Regions from separate parts of the Streptomyces sp. NPDC002867 genome, predicted to be linked through region 2. Evidence: riboswitches for the same ligand, from Rfam matches in the RefSeq annotation. Region 2 holds a riboswitch; each other region holds the start of a gene.
What was found. Region 2 has a riboswitch for cyclic di-AMP ahead of ACWD0A_RS16720 (transglycosylase family protein). Riboswitches for the same ligand answer to the same signal wherever they lie in the genome.
Positions count from the first base shown of each region.

Region 1: linked by a shared signal. The riboswitch ahead of ACWD0A_RS10910 (M23 family metallopeptidase) and the one ahead of ACWD0A_RS16720 (transglycosylase family protein) in region 2 are both predicted to bind cyclic di-AMP.
Region 3: linked by a shared signal. The riboswitch ahead of ACWD0A_RS06470 (transglycosylase SLT domain-containing protein) and the one ahead of ACWD0A_RS16720 (transglycosylase family protein) in region 2 are both predicted to bind cyclic di-AMP.

Region 1 covers NZ_JBSFUR010000008.1:198,152-202,694, reverse strand. The annotation lists gene ACWD0A_RS10925 (carboxymuconolactone decarboxylase family protein) at 1-94, shown strand, start outside; gene ACWD0A_RS10920 (TetR/AcrR family transcriptional regulator) at 170-787, shown strand; gene ACWD0A_RS10915 (SGNH/GDSL hydrolase family protein) at 839-1,630, opposite strand; gene ACWD0A_RS10910 (M23 family metallopeptidase) at 1,808-2,752, opposite strand; cyclic di-AMP (ydaO/yuaA leader) riboswitch at 2,755-2,913, opposite strand; gene ACWD0A_RS10905 (tyrosine-protein phosphatase) at 3,638-4,450, shown strand; gene ACWD0A_RS10900 (DUF6126 family protein) at 4,469-4,543, opposite strand, start outside.
Region 2 covers NZ_JBSFUR010000015.1:5,772-10,314, forward strand. The annotation lists gene ACWD0A_RS16705 (DUF501 domain-containing protein) at 1-100, opposite strand, end outside; gene ACWD0A_RS16710 (FtsB family cell division protein) at 133-606, opposite strand; gene eno (phosphopyruvate hydratase) at 700-1,986, opposite strand; gene ACWD0A_RS16720 (transglycosylase family protein) at 2,262-2,909, opposite strand; cyclic di-AMP (ydaO/yuaA leader) riboswitch at 2,913-3,086, opposite strand; gene ACWD0A_RS16725 (transglycosylase family protein) at 3,357-4,319, opposite strand; gene ACWD0A_RS16730 (cytochrome P450 family protein) at 4,461-4,543, opposite strand, start outside.
Region 3 covers NZ_JBSFUR010000005.1:74,114-78,656, forward strand. The annotation lists gene ACWD0A_RS06460 (Fpg/Nei family DNA glycosylase) at 1-368, shown strand, start outside; gene ACWD0A_RS06465 (zinc-dependent alcohol dehydrogenase) at 426-1,607, opposite strand; cyclic di-AMP (ydaO/yuaA leader) riboswitch at 2,069-2,225, shown strand; gene ACWD0A_RS06470 (transglycosylase SLT domain-containing protein) at 2,230-3,015, shown strand; gene ACWD0A_RS06475 (metallophosphoesterase family protein) at 3,144-3,635, shown strand; gene ACWD0A_RS06480 (hypothetical protein) at 3,683-4,525, shown strand.

The sequences.
Region 1 (4,543 bases), on a different contig from region 2:
CATCAATGCGGCACTCGGCCTGACCAGCCAGGGTTTCAAGGACCACTGCGAGATCCCGGCCGCCGCACGGTCCACCACCGGAACGGCGGCCTGAGCCCGAACCGCCGGGACCCCTTCCACCTCGGCAGGAAGGGGATCCCGCCCAAGATCGGCTGTGTAGGGTGACGCCGTGGCCAGGATTCGGTTGAAAGTGTCGGAGCGGCGTGAGGAACTGCTGAACGCGGCTGTCGAGCAGATCGAGCAGCGGGGCGTGGCGGCCGTGCGGATCGCCGATGTCGCCTCGTCCCTCGGCGTCTCCAGCGCCCTGGTGCTCTACCACTTCTCGTCCAAGGAACAGCTGGTCGCCGCGGCGTTCACGCATGCCGCCGACGCCGACCTGGCCCACCTGCGCAAAATCCTCGGGCGGCGCACCTCCGCGCTGCGCCGGCTGCGGACGGCCGTCCGCTGGTACGCCCCGACCGGCCAGGCCAAGGGCTGGCGGCTGTGGATCGACGCCTGGGCCGCCTCCCTGCGGGATCCGACCCTGCGCGAGGTCGCCCGCGCCCTCGACCAGCAGTGGAAGGCGGCGCTGGCCGAGGTGATCGCGGAGGGCGCGGAGGCCGGGGAGTTCCCGTGCGAGGACCCGGCGGCCGCGGCCTGGCGTCTGACGGCGTTCCTCGACGGGCTCGCCGTGCAGATGACGTCGTACGCGGGTTCGCTGACCCGTGCGGCGATGCTGCAGTGGACGGACGAGGCGCTGGCCCGCGAGCTGGGGGTGGACCGCGAGGCGCTCACGGCGTCCCGCTAGCCGGGGCGCCGGCGCCCGGGGCGCGTGCCCCGGGCACTGTGCCGCCTCGGCTCAGAGCGGCAGGAGGTCCGGGCGCTTGGCCTCCACGTGGTCGCCGGAGCTCTCACCCCGCAGCCGCCGGCCGATCCACGGCACCAGGTGCTCACGCGCCCACTGGATGTCGTCGCGCCGCACCTCGAAGGCACCGCGCGGCGGGAGCGGCGGCCAGGGCTGGTCGGGGTCGGCGGGCACGTCGAGACCGAGCACCTGGGCGGCGCGCAGGGCGACGCGGGTGTGGCCCTCGGGTGACAGGTGCAGTCGGTCCGCGTCCCACGCACGCCGGTCCTGAACGGATTTGAGCGACCACAGGTCGAGGACGGGGCAGTCGTGGCGGTCGGCGATGGCCCGCACGTGCGCGGTGTACGTGGCGATCTTTCCGCGCAGATGACGCAGGACCGGCACGTCCCGGGTGTCGAAGCCGGTGGTCACCATGACCGTTCCGACCGAGTTCTTGAGGTCGGCGACCGCCCGCTCGAGCCGCTCGGCCACGTCGTCCGGGTCGCTGCCCGGCCGGATGATGTCGTTGCCTCCCGCGCAGAACGTCACCAGGTCGGGGGCGAGTTGCTTGGCCCTCGGGACCTGCTCGTCGACGATCTGGTCGAGGAGGCGGCCGCGTACGGCGAGGTTGGCGTACCGGAAGGTGTGCTCCGGCGTCAGGTCGGCGAGCAGTACCGCGAACCGGTCCGCCCAGCCGACGTACGTCCCGTCGGGGCCGGGGTCTCCCACGCCCTCGGTGAAGCTGTCACCGATCGCCGCGTACGACCCGAATGAGCCCTTGTTCTCTGTTCTCGAATCGTCTGCCACGGGAGCACATCTTTCCTTTACGGATGTGACCTACGCGACCGTAAGGAGGGGTTGACGGGAGGTGATCTATGCCACCTGTCAAGTTTCCGTCAAGCCGGAATACGCGGAATCCCCCGCTCCGCCGCCGGACGGAACGAGGGATGCGCGGCCGGCGGCCCAACGGGCCGCCGGTGTACGTCAGATGGAGACGCCGTGCTGGCGCAGGTAGGCCAGCGGGTCGATGTCGGAGCCGTACGACGGGCTGGTACGGATCTCGAAGTGCAGGTGCGGACCGGTGGAGTTGCCGGTGGAACCGGACAGACCGATCTGCTCGCCGCCCGCAACGCTCTGACCGCTGGAGACGGACAGGGACGAGAGGTGGGCGTACTGCGAGTAGGTGCCGTCGCCGTGCTGGATGACGACCTCGTTGCCGTACGAGCCGCTCCAGCCGGCCGAGACGACGGTGCCCGGACCGACGGACTTCACGCTCGTGCCGCTGCCGGCGATGAAGTCGACGCCGGTGTGGTAGCCACTGGACCACATGGCACCGGACGCGCGGTACGGCGTGGAGACACCGCCGCCGACGGGGGCGGTCCAGCCGGAGGACGCCGGGGCGGCCTTCTCGGCGGGAGCCTTTGTGGCGGGGGCCTTTGTGGCGGGGGCCTTTGTGGCGGGGGCCTTTGTGGCGGGAGCCGCAGGGGCGGGCGCCGCGGCACGCGAGGCGTCGCGCGAGGACCGGGACGTGGACTCGGAGCGCGGCCCGGGGTCCTTCTTCGCCTTCGACTTCGCGTTGATGGTCAGTTCAAGACCCGGGTGGATCAGCGCCGGGTCCGCACCGATGGCACGGCGGTTGTCGTTGTAGAGCTTCTTCCAGCCGCCGCGGACGTTCTGCTCGTCGGCGATCTTGGCAAGGTAGTCGCCGGCGACGACGGTGTACGTCTTCGGAGCCTTCGCCGCGGTCGGAGCGGCCGCGGCGGCCGAGGCCGGAGCGGCCTTCTGGGGAGCGGCGGCGGGGGTCGCGGCGTTGGCGCCGGTTGCGCCGAGCAGCGGCAGGGCTATGGCGGCGCTGCCCGTACCGGCGGCGACGAGGCCGCGGCTGACGGGGTTGGCCTTGGGACGGCGGTGCTTACCCTTTCCGGGCATGGCGCATTCCTCTCCGGCGCCTGCGAGGTGAGCTGTCGGGTTCGGGCTGGAGATGCCCGTTCGCGCTGGTTGCGCGAATTAACCCCGAGCCGTCCGGATTCTCCGGATACGGCGTACTACCTGGGTCCCCCGCTCCTGCCACGCGTGGGTGGGTTCGAAGTCCGGTCGGCGGCAGGATTAGGCGGTCCGTCCGGATTGAGCGTGACCGTAGGCGAGTACACCGGGCGGAACAAGCCGCGAATTTCCCCCGGCTTTCCCGGTCGCGATTTCCGGGCCGCCCCACTCGTCACCCTCCGTGGACGAGTGACAGTCAATTCCCTTGCTGACCACGGAATTGACACGGGGAAAGCAGGCACGTTCCGTCACGAATATGATCCTGCTCACGAGCCGTACCCCATCTCCCCCGTAGACGGGGCACGTTATCCGCAAGGGCTCAATTCGGACAGAAGGCACAAATAATCGCCTAAGCGTGCACTTGGGCACCAAGCACCGTCCGCAACGCCCGACTTCGTCCCCTGCCGCCGCGCGGCCGGCGACGGAGCTCCTCACCGCCCGCTTCCGGTCAGCCTGAATTCAGCCAGTCGCATCCCGGAGAAACACCACGCGAATGACGGCAGGCCCCTTTCACCCAAAGGGAATCGGGCCGCCCCACTCATCGGTTTTCGATCACGGCGCCTGCCATTCACGCGGAGCCCGGGTGCGTCGTGCGGGGGTGCGCCCGCGGGCCCCGGCCCTCATGACAGTGCCGGGGCGGCCGCCCCCGCCACGCCCGCGGGCACGGAACGCATCACGACCGACATGATTGCCTGATGAACCTGTGCCGTATCGTCGGATCGCGCCATCGTCGGCGACCGGCGCCGACGGCCGTCGCCTGAAGGAGTCCACGTGACGCAGCAGCTGCCGCAGGCCCCGTCGACCGAACCCCGGCTGGCCGGAGTGCGAAACTTCCGGGACGTGGGCGGACTGCCGACCGTGGACGGCGGGCGCGTGCGGCACGGCAGGCTCTACCGCAGCGGGCACCTCGCGCACGCCACCGAGGGCGACGCCGCCTTCCTCGCGTCCCTCGGGCTGCACACGATCTTCGACTTCCGCAATGCGGCGGACCAGCGGCTGGAAGGCCCGGACGTCGAGCTCCCGGGCGTGCGGAACGTGAATCTCCCGCTGAGCGACCCGGCCGACGGCGCGGAGTTCTGGAAGATGGTCCGGGACGGCAACCTCGACCAGCTGAAGTCGATCCTGGCCGACGGCAAGGGCGCCGCCCGGATGATCGCCTCCTACCGGATGATCATCAAGGAGCGGACCGCCGAGCACAGCCGCGTCCTGCACGCACTGGCCGAGGACAGCGTCCCGGCGCTGATGCACTGCGCGGCCGGCAAGGACCGCGCCGGCCTGTCGATCGCGGTGACCCTGCTCGCCGTCGGCGTGGAGCGCGAGGCGATCGAGGCGGACTACCTGAAGTCGAACGACCCGCACCGCCGCTACAAGATCAAGCGCGGCGACGACTCCCCCGAGGCCATGTCGGCGCAGGTCATGGAGCTGCTGAGCCCGCTGTTCGACGCCCGCGCCACCTATCTGTCCGCCGCGTTCGAGACCATCGAGGAGACGTGGGGCGGCACCGAGCAGTACCTCGCGAAGGGGCTCGGGCTCTCCGCGACGACCCGTGAGCGGCTGCGCGAACGGCTCGTCGACGAGGGCTGAGCCCGGGGTCAGGGCCGCCTACGGGTTCTGGCCGCCCACGAGGAACAGCAGGTAGAGGAACGCGGCGACGAGGTGCCCCGCCACGAGGTAGGC
Region 2 (4,543 bases):
CGCGCAGTCCGCGCGGCGGCCGGCCGAGCTGCTGCTCGAACGCGGCGATGTCCGCGTCGGTCGGCTCGGTGTGCTCGGTGGTGGGAGGAGGGGTTTCCATGCCTGCCTTGCTGCTGTGTTCGCTACTGGGGGCTACTGGCGGTCGGCGTTGTCCACGCCGTTCCAGACGTTCGAGTACCAGGGCCGGTCCGCCGCGCTCTCGTCCTCGCGGCGCTCCTCGGCGGTCTCGGGGTCGATCACCGTGTAGCCGGTCTCGCCCGGGAGCACGTAGTGCAGGTGCTCACGGGCGAGGCGCCGGATGTACATGTCGTCCTGGAGGCGGGCCTTCTCGTCCCGGAGCTCCTCGACCTGCTCGCGGGCCTCGGCCATCCGGCGTTCCTGCTCGGCGATCTCGGCGCGCTGGGAGACGTACTGGCGCATCGGGTAGGCGAGGGCGACCACCAGGGAGCAGACGACCAGCGCGAGGAACGCGGCCCGGCCGGTGAGCCGGGAGCGGCGGGCCTGGCGACGGCTCTGCGACCGGTAGACGCGGGCGGCGGTCTGCTCGCCGAGCAGCCGCAGTCTCGTCGCGGTGGAGAACCGGTCCGGCTCCGGCCTGCGCGCCATGCTCTCTCGCCTCCCCTTTCACACGCGTACGTCCCCGGACACGGTACGGGACCGGGGCCAGGGACGTACGGAGGCGGGGGTGTCAGCCCGCGGTCAGCCCTTGAAGCGCGGGAAGGCGCTGCGGCCGGCGTACACCGCGGCGTCGTCGAGGATCTCCTCGATGCGCAGCAGCTGGTTGTACTTGGCGACGCGCTCGGAGCGGGCCGGGGCGCCGGTCTTGATCTGGCCGCAGTTGGTGGCGACGGCCAGGTCGGCGATGGTGACGTCCTCGGTCTCGCCGGAGCGGTGGGACATCATGCACTTGAAGCCGTTGCGCTGGGCGAGCTCGACGGCGTCCAGGGTCTCGGTCAGCGAACCGATCTGGTTGACCTTGACGAGCAGGGCGTTGGCGGTGCCCTCCTCGATGCCGCGGGCCAGACGCTCCGGGTTGGTGACGAACAGGTCGTCGCCGACGAGCTGGACCTTGGAGCCGAGCTTGTCGGTGATGACCTTCCAGCCGGCCCAGTCGTCCTCGAACAGCGGGTCCTCGATGGAGACCAGCGGGTAGGAGGCGACGAGCTCCTCGTAGTACTCGGTCATCTCGGCGGCCGAGCGGGCCTTGCCCTCGAACTGGTACGCGCCGTCCTTGTAGAACTCGGACGCGGCGACGTCCAGCGCGAGCGCGATGTCCTTGCCCGGGGCGTAGCCGGCCTCCTTGATGGCCTCGAGGATGAGGTCGAGGGCGGCGCGGTTGGAGTCGAGGTTCGGCGCGAAGCCGCCCTCGTCGCCGAGGCCGGTGGACAGGCCCTTGGTCTTCAGCACCTTCTTGAGGGTGTGGTAGACCTCGGTGCCCCAGCGCAGGGCCTCGGAGAAGGACTCCGCACCGATCGGCGCGATCATGAACTCCTGGATGTCCACGTTGGAGTCGGCGTGCGAGCCGCCGTTCAGGATGTTCATCATCGGAACGGGCAGCAGGTGCGCGTTCGGGCCGCCCAGGTAGCGGAAGAGCGGCAGGTCGGACGCCTCGGAGGCGGCGTGCGCGACGGCGAGGGAGACACCGAGGATGGCGTTGGCGCCGAGCGACGCCTTGTTGTCGGTGGCGTCCAGGTCGAACATCGCCTGGTCGATCAGGCGCTGCTCGGTGGCGTCGTAGCCGACGAGCTCCGGACCGATCTGCTCGATGACGGCGAGGACGGCCTTCTCGACACCCTTGCCCTGGTAACGGTTCTGGTCACCGTCGCGGAGCTCAATGGCCTCGAACGCACCGGTGGAGGCGCCGGACGGAACAGCAGCACGACCCGTGCTGCCGTCGTCGAGGCCAACCTCGACCTCGACCGTGGGGTTGCCTCGGGAGTCCAGGATTTCCCGGGCTACGACGACGTCGATGGACGGCACGAGCATCTCCTTCTGGGATGTGACGCGAGAAATGTGCAGAGGTCTGCTTGGCCTTGCGGCAAGAGCCTAACCGCCTCGGGGGCAAAGGCCGGCCGATGCCCGCCCCGTGGGACGAAAAAGGGCATGAACGCTGGGCTTGCCGGACAAAACCCCCGCAAGCTACCCGTAAGTAAGGCTCTTCGGGGCCCTTCACGACCGAACCCCGGCCCGGCGCTTACGGGGGAAGCAGCGCCGGACCGGGGTGCTCGGAATCCGTCCGCGGGCCCGCGGACGGCGGGCGGTCAGCTCAGGTGGAGCTGCTGGCCCGGGTAGATGACATCGGCGTTCTCGATGACGTCCTTGTTGAGGTCGAAGAGCTTCTTCCAGCCGCCCTTGACCTTCTCGGCCTCCGCGATCTTGCCCAGGGTGTCCCCGGCCTTGACCTTGTACTCGCCGTCGCCCTTCTTGAACGACGTGGCCGCGGCCTTCTTCGGCGCGGGGGCCTCGGCACGCTCGGAGCGGGTGGTCGGGGCCTCGGCGCGCTTCTCGGCCGGCTCGGCGGAGCCGCCGTTGTAGGGGGCGCTGGAGAGGCCCACGCCGCAGTTCGGCCAGGCGCCCTTGCCCTGGCCGGCGAGGACCTTCTCGGCTATCGCGATCTGCTGGGACTTGGAGGCCTGGTCGGCGGACGGGGCGTACGACGTGCCGCCGTAGGCCGCCCAGGTGGAGGCGGAGAACTGCAGGCCGCCGTAGTAACCGTTGCCGGTGTTGATGGACCAGTTGCCACCGGACTCGCACTGGGCGACGGCGTCCCACTCGGAGGCGGTGGCGGCGGAGGCCGAGGTGGCGCCGAGCATCGGGGCCGCGACGGCGGCACCGGCGACGCCGGCGAGCGTTGCGAGACGAACAGTCTTCGACGAGCGGCGGTGCTTGGCCTTGCCGGAACGCAGCATGGAGCTTCTCCTCACCGACGCCTGCGAGGTGAGCTGTCGGGTTCGGGCCGGAAGAGTTGCCCGGCCGCGCGTCGATGCGCGCGGCTCCACCCCCAGCCGTTCTCGGCCGTCGTGATCGACGGCCGGGACCGGCACTTACCTTGGGTCCCCCGCTCCTGCCTTCGGCGCACTGAGCGACGACTGTTCCCCCCGACCGACGGCAGGATTCGGCGTGACGGTCGACGGTGCCCGCGGTGGCGAGCGGTTCCGACCGTAAACACACCGCTCCCCGATGTCCAAAGTCGAACATCGGGGAGAAATCGCCCGAACCGCCCTCCACTTGGGAGGCGTTTGCGCAGGTCGGGCACGGCTTGGGCGAATTTGCTGGGCGATATCGGCCAGTTGCGGCAAAGAGACCCTTGTCTCACTTGCACAGAACGGACATATGCCAGCGAATCGCCGCTTGAACTACTCGCCGTTCAGGCCGAGATCGAGGCTCTGACCGGGGAGGATGAGATCGGGGTCGGCGCCCACGGTCTTCTCGTTCGCCTCATAGAGGGCACCCCACCCCCCGGGCACCTCGCGCTCGTCGGCGATGGCCCACAGAGTGTCGCCCGGCCGGACGGTGTACGTACCGTCGGACGCGCCCTCTGTCACCCCGTCACGTGCCGATGCGTCACCTCGTGAGGCATGACGACCGCTTTCGCGCTCCTTGTCCTCGATGCCCGTTTCGGCATCGTCGGGGGCGGGCTCGCCCCGGTGCCTGCCCGCGCCGGTCGCGGGGTCGGACGCCTCGGCGCCGTCCGTGCCGGCGGACGGGGCCGGGGACGCCTGCGCGTCGCCGTCCTCGGGCGTGGGCCTTGTGGAGGCGTCCGGCGCGGGGGTCTCCCGCGAACCGTCCGGCGCGTCCACGGCCGGGTCGCCGGCGCCTGCGTCACCGGAGTCGGCCGGTGCATCCGCGTCGGCGCCCGTGTCGGACCTCGTGTCGGCTCCGGCCTCCGGGCTCGCGTCCGGCAGAGGCAGGAGGTCCCCGGGGTCGACACCGGTCGAGGCGTCGTCGTTGGTCAGCCCCGCGATCGGGGCGCATGCCTGCCAGGCGTCGGGCCCCTGCGCGTCCAGCACCTTCTCCGCGACCGCGATCTGCTGCGAACGGCTCGCCAGGTCGGCGCTCGGCGCGTACGCCGTGCCGCCGAACTCCTCCCACGTCTGCTGCGACATCTGCAGCCCGCCGTAGAAGCCGTTGCCGAGGTCCGCGCTCCACATGCCGCTGCTCTCGCATTCGGCGACGCGGTCCCAGGTGGCCGCGTCGGCAGCGGAGGCGGAGCCCGCGCCGAGCAGGGGGATCGCGATGGCGGATCCGGTCACCCCCGCCGCGACGACGATGGCCGGAGCCTGACGGGGGCGGCGGTGACGTCCGTTCCCGGAGCGCATGCGGTTGCCTTTCGCGTGACTACTGGGGACTGTGCGGCCTGCTGATGCCTGCCGAGTCGACGGTGAACGTAGCCGCATTCGAACGTGAGTCACAAGTCGATGCAGCGCAGATCACGTAAAAGTCACAGACTTGACGCTGCGTCAGCTTCTGGTGGCGGTGAACTCAACGGGCAGAGTGCGCAATCCGCGCATGATGAGTCCCCCACGCCACCGCAAATCGGCCG
Region 3 (4,543 bases), on a different contig from region 2:
GCCTGCCCCGGGACACGTTCCTCGAGCGCGTCGCCGGGCGGCGGGGCGCCGTCAAGAACGTGCTGATGGACCAGTCGGTGCTCGCCGGACTCGGCAACCTCCTCAGCGACGAGATCCTCTGGCGCGCCGGGGTGGCGCCCGGCCGCCCCGCGCGTGATCTGGACGAGGACGAACTGCGCCGGATCCACGCCGCGATGGGCCGGGTCCTGCGGTCCGCGGTCCCGGCCGCGCGCGTGCCGCCCCGGCGGACCTGGCTCACCGGACGACGGGACGACCGCGACCCGGTGTGCCCGCGCTGCCGGGGGCCCCTGAGCTCCGGCCGCACCGGAGGCCGCCGCTCCGTGTGGTGCCCCGCCTGCCAGAGCTGAGCCGCCCGGAGCGGGCCGGCCGCACACGGAGCCCGCGTCACCAGGGCTTCGGCGTCGCTAGGGCTTCAGCAGGGCCTTGACCATGCCGTCGGCCTTGGCCTGGAACGTCGCGTACGCCTCGGGGCCCTTCTCCAGCGGCAACGTGTGCGTGGCGAAGCCCTCGACGCCGAGCGGATCGGCGTCCGTCAGCAGCGGAAGGATGTCGTCCATCCAGCGCCGGACATTGGCCTGCCCCATACGGAGCTGGATCTGCTTGTCGAACAGGGTGAGCATCGGCACGGGATCCGCCATGCCGCCGTAGACCCCGACCAGGGAGATCGTGCCACCGCGCCGTACCGCGTCGATGGCCGTGTAGAACGCCTCCAGCCGGTCCACGCCGACATGCTCCATGACGCGCCGGGCCACGCGTCCGGGCAGCAGACCTGTCGCCCACTGCCCCGCCTTGGCGACCGGTGCGCCGTGGGCCTCCATCCCCACGGCGTCGATGACCGCGTCCGAGCCGCGGCCGTCCGTCAGGTCGCGGACCGCGTCGGCGACCTCGTCGTGCTCGCGCAGGTCGAGGACCGTCACCCCGCGCGCCTCGGCCCGGTCGAGACGCTCGGGGACGAGGTCGATGCCGATGACGAGTCCGGCGCCCCGGTGCAGGGCCACGCGGCAGGCCATGTCGCCGATCGGTCCGAGGCCGAGCACGGTCAGCGACCCGCCGGGCGGTACGTCCGCGTACTCCACGGCCTGCCACGCCGTCGGCAGTACGTCCGAGAGGTAGACGAAACGCTCGTCCGGTGGCCCCTCGGGCACCTTGACCGGCAGTGTGTCGCCGAAGGGCACCCGCAGGTACTCGGCCTGCCCGCCGGGCACCTGCCCGTACAGCTTCGTGTAGCCGAACAGCGACGCGCCCATGCCGCGGTCCCGCACCTGGGTCGTCTCGCACTGCGAGTGGAGGCCCTGGGCGCACATGAAGCACTCACCGCACGAGACGTTGAACGGCACGACGACGCGGTCGCCGGCCGAGAGGGCCGTCACCTCGGGACCGGTCTCCTCCACGACGCCCATGGGCTCGTGGCCGAGGATGTCGCCGGGATCGAGGTACGGGCCCAGGACCTCGTAGAGGTGAAGATCCGAACCGCAGATGCCGGTGGACGTCACCCGGACGATCACATCCTTCGGCTCGGTGATGCGGGGATCGGGGACGGTCTCGATCCGGACGTCCCGCCTGCCCTGCCATGTCAGTGCGCGCATCGTTTCCTCCCGCGTTGCTCTCCGGTGGGCGGCCTGCGGCCGTCGTACGGGCGGCGCCGCGCACCCGGCCACCACGGCCGAGTACCCGAAGCGGGCGATGCCATTGCATACAGAAGAAAACGGACTATTGGTACTCAATGGAGCGTCGGACTTTCCGGTATGAGGCGTTTCTCTTTCATTGCCCGTATGTCCGTTTATGTATGAAGTGTGCGGCTGGGTTTCCTTGTTGCCGGTTTCGTGACGTCGGTCACGTGACGGAATGCCCTGGATGGCGGGCAGGCGTCGCAGCCGCCTTGCGTGGAGGGAAAGTTGAGTTCCCGACAGGAAATGAGGAAGGTCATTTCCGTCTCTTTTCTCCGGTCTTGCATTGCGGTTGTGAATTCAGGGCTTGTTCCGTCGGGCCGCTCTCGCTTACGGTCACCGCAATCCGGATGGACCGCCGAATCCTGCCGCCGTCCGGGAATCCGACCACGCACTCACGTTCGGCAGGAGCGGGGGACCCAGGTAAGCCGCCGATCCGGAAACCGGAACGGCTCGGGGTGAAGTCGCACCGACCATGCGACCGGGCATCTCCAGCCCGAACCCGACAGCTCACCTCGCAGGCGACGGAGAGGAATGCGTCATGCCTGCAAAGGGTAAGCACCGCCGTCCCAAGTCCGGCCGACTCGTCCGCGGCTTCGTCGCCGCGGGCACGGGCGGCGCCGCGCTCGCCCTGCCGTTGTTCGGCGCGACCACCGCCGGTGCCGCGCAGCCGGCCCAGGCCGCGACCGCGAAGACCGCCGTCACGGCGCCCGCCGCGGCGAAGAAGGCCCCCGTGACGTACACCGTCGTCGCGGGCGACTCCCTGTCGAAGATCGCCGAGGAGCACTCCGTCAGCGGCGGCTGGAAGAAGCTCTACAACGACAACCGCCGGAACATCGGCGCCGACCCGGCGCTGATCCGCCCCGGCCTGAAGCTGACCATCGGCGCCAAGGCCAAGCCCGCGGACCGCGCCGCCGACGCCGCCCGCGCCGACCGCTCCGAGGCCCGCACCGCCCTGGTGGCGAAGAAGGCCCCGGCCGCGAAGCCCGCCAAGGCCAAGACGTATTCCAACGATCTCGACGGCTGGATCAAGGAATCGCTCGACATCATGGCCAAGCACGGAATTCCCGGCACCTACGAGGGAATCCACCGGAACATCATGCGCGAGTCCTCCGGAAATCCGCTGGCGATCAACAACTGGGACATCAACGCGGTGAACGGAACGCCCTCCAAGGGCCTTCTCCAGGTGATCGACCCCACGTTCCGGGCCTACCACGTTCCCGGCACGCCGTTCGACAGCTACGACCCGGTCGCGAACATCACCGCCGCGTGCAACTACGCCGCCGCCAGGTACGGCTCCATCGACAACGTGAACGGTCCGTACTGACCGTAGCCCCGCAATTCGCGGCTTCGATTGCAGACGGAATCGCGCCGGGCGCCTGTTCTGACATCACGTCAGTGCGGCGCCCGGCGCGGCCATGTGCTCACCCGCGCCGACGGCGGGAAGGTTGGAGGATGCGACTGCTGCTGATCTCCGACACCCATGTGCCCCGGCGCGCCCGCCGCCTGCCCGACGAGGTGATGGCCCGTGTCGAGGAGGCCGACGTGGTGATCCACGCCGGCGACTGGGTCGACACCGCGACCCTCGACCTCCTTGAGGACCGCTCCGCCCGCCTCCTCGCGGTGTACGGCAACAACGACGGCGACGCGTTGCGCGCCCGGCTCCCGGAGGTGGCCCGCGCGGAGCTCGGTGGTCTCCGGTTCGGCGTCGTCCACGAGACGGGCCCCGCCGCCGGACGCGAGCGGCGCTGCGCCGAGAGGTTCCCGGACCTCGACGTCCTGGTCTTCGGCCACAGCCACATCCCGTGGGACACCACGGCCCCCGGCGGCCTGCGGCTCCTCAACCCCGGCTCCCCGACCGACCGCAGGCGACAGCCCCACCACACGTACATGACCGCGCGGGCGGCGGACGGCGCGCTGACCGAGGTCCTGCTGCACCGCCTGTGACCGGACCCCGGGTAGTTTTGCGGTCAACCGATCTCAGGAGCCGCCCCGTGTCCGCCAGGCCCCGCCTGCTGTACGTCACCGACCTCGCCTACCCGGCCAAGGGGCGGCGGTACTGCGACGAGGACATCCACTTGTCCTCACGGCTGCGCGAGGACTTCGACCTCGCCCTCGCCCACCCGGCGGACGCGGCCGGGCTGATGGACGGCTTCGACGGTGTCGTGGTGCGCAACAGCGGGCCCGTCCTGCACTACCAGGACGCGTACGACGCCTTCCGCGAGAAGGCCATAAGGACCGGCGCCCGGGTCTACAACCCGCTGACCGCACGCGGCGACATGGCGGGCAAGCAGTACCTGCTGGACCTCACCAGGGCCGGGTACCCGGTCATCCCCACGGTGGACCGGCTCGACGACCTCGGCCTGTTGCCCGCCTCCGACGTGTACGCGGTCAAGCCCAGGGCCGGCGCCGACTCCATCGGCCTCCACTTCGCGGACGCCGAGCAGCTCCCCGGCCTCATACGCGGCGACGTGCTGATACAGCCGCGCGTCGACTTCGTCTACGAGGTCTCCTTCTACTTCGTCGACGACACCTTCCAGTACGCCCTGCACGCCCCCGACCCCGCCCGCCGCTGGGACCTGGAGCCGTACGAACCCACCGCGGCCGACCTCGACTTCGCCCGGCGCCTCATCGCCTGGAACACCGTCGACCACGGCATCCAGCGCGTCGACGCCTGCCGCACCCGCGACGTCGGACTGCTGCTCGTCGAGCTCGAGGACCTCAATCCGTACCTGTCCCTGGACCTTGTCGACGAGGCGACCCGTGAGGCGTTCGTCGCCGCGCTGAAGACCTCACTGCACCGCTTCCTCGCCGCACCGGCGGCTCCGGCCGCGTAGCGGGCGGCCCGGGGCCGG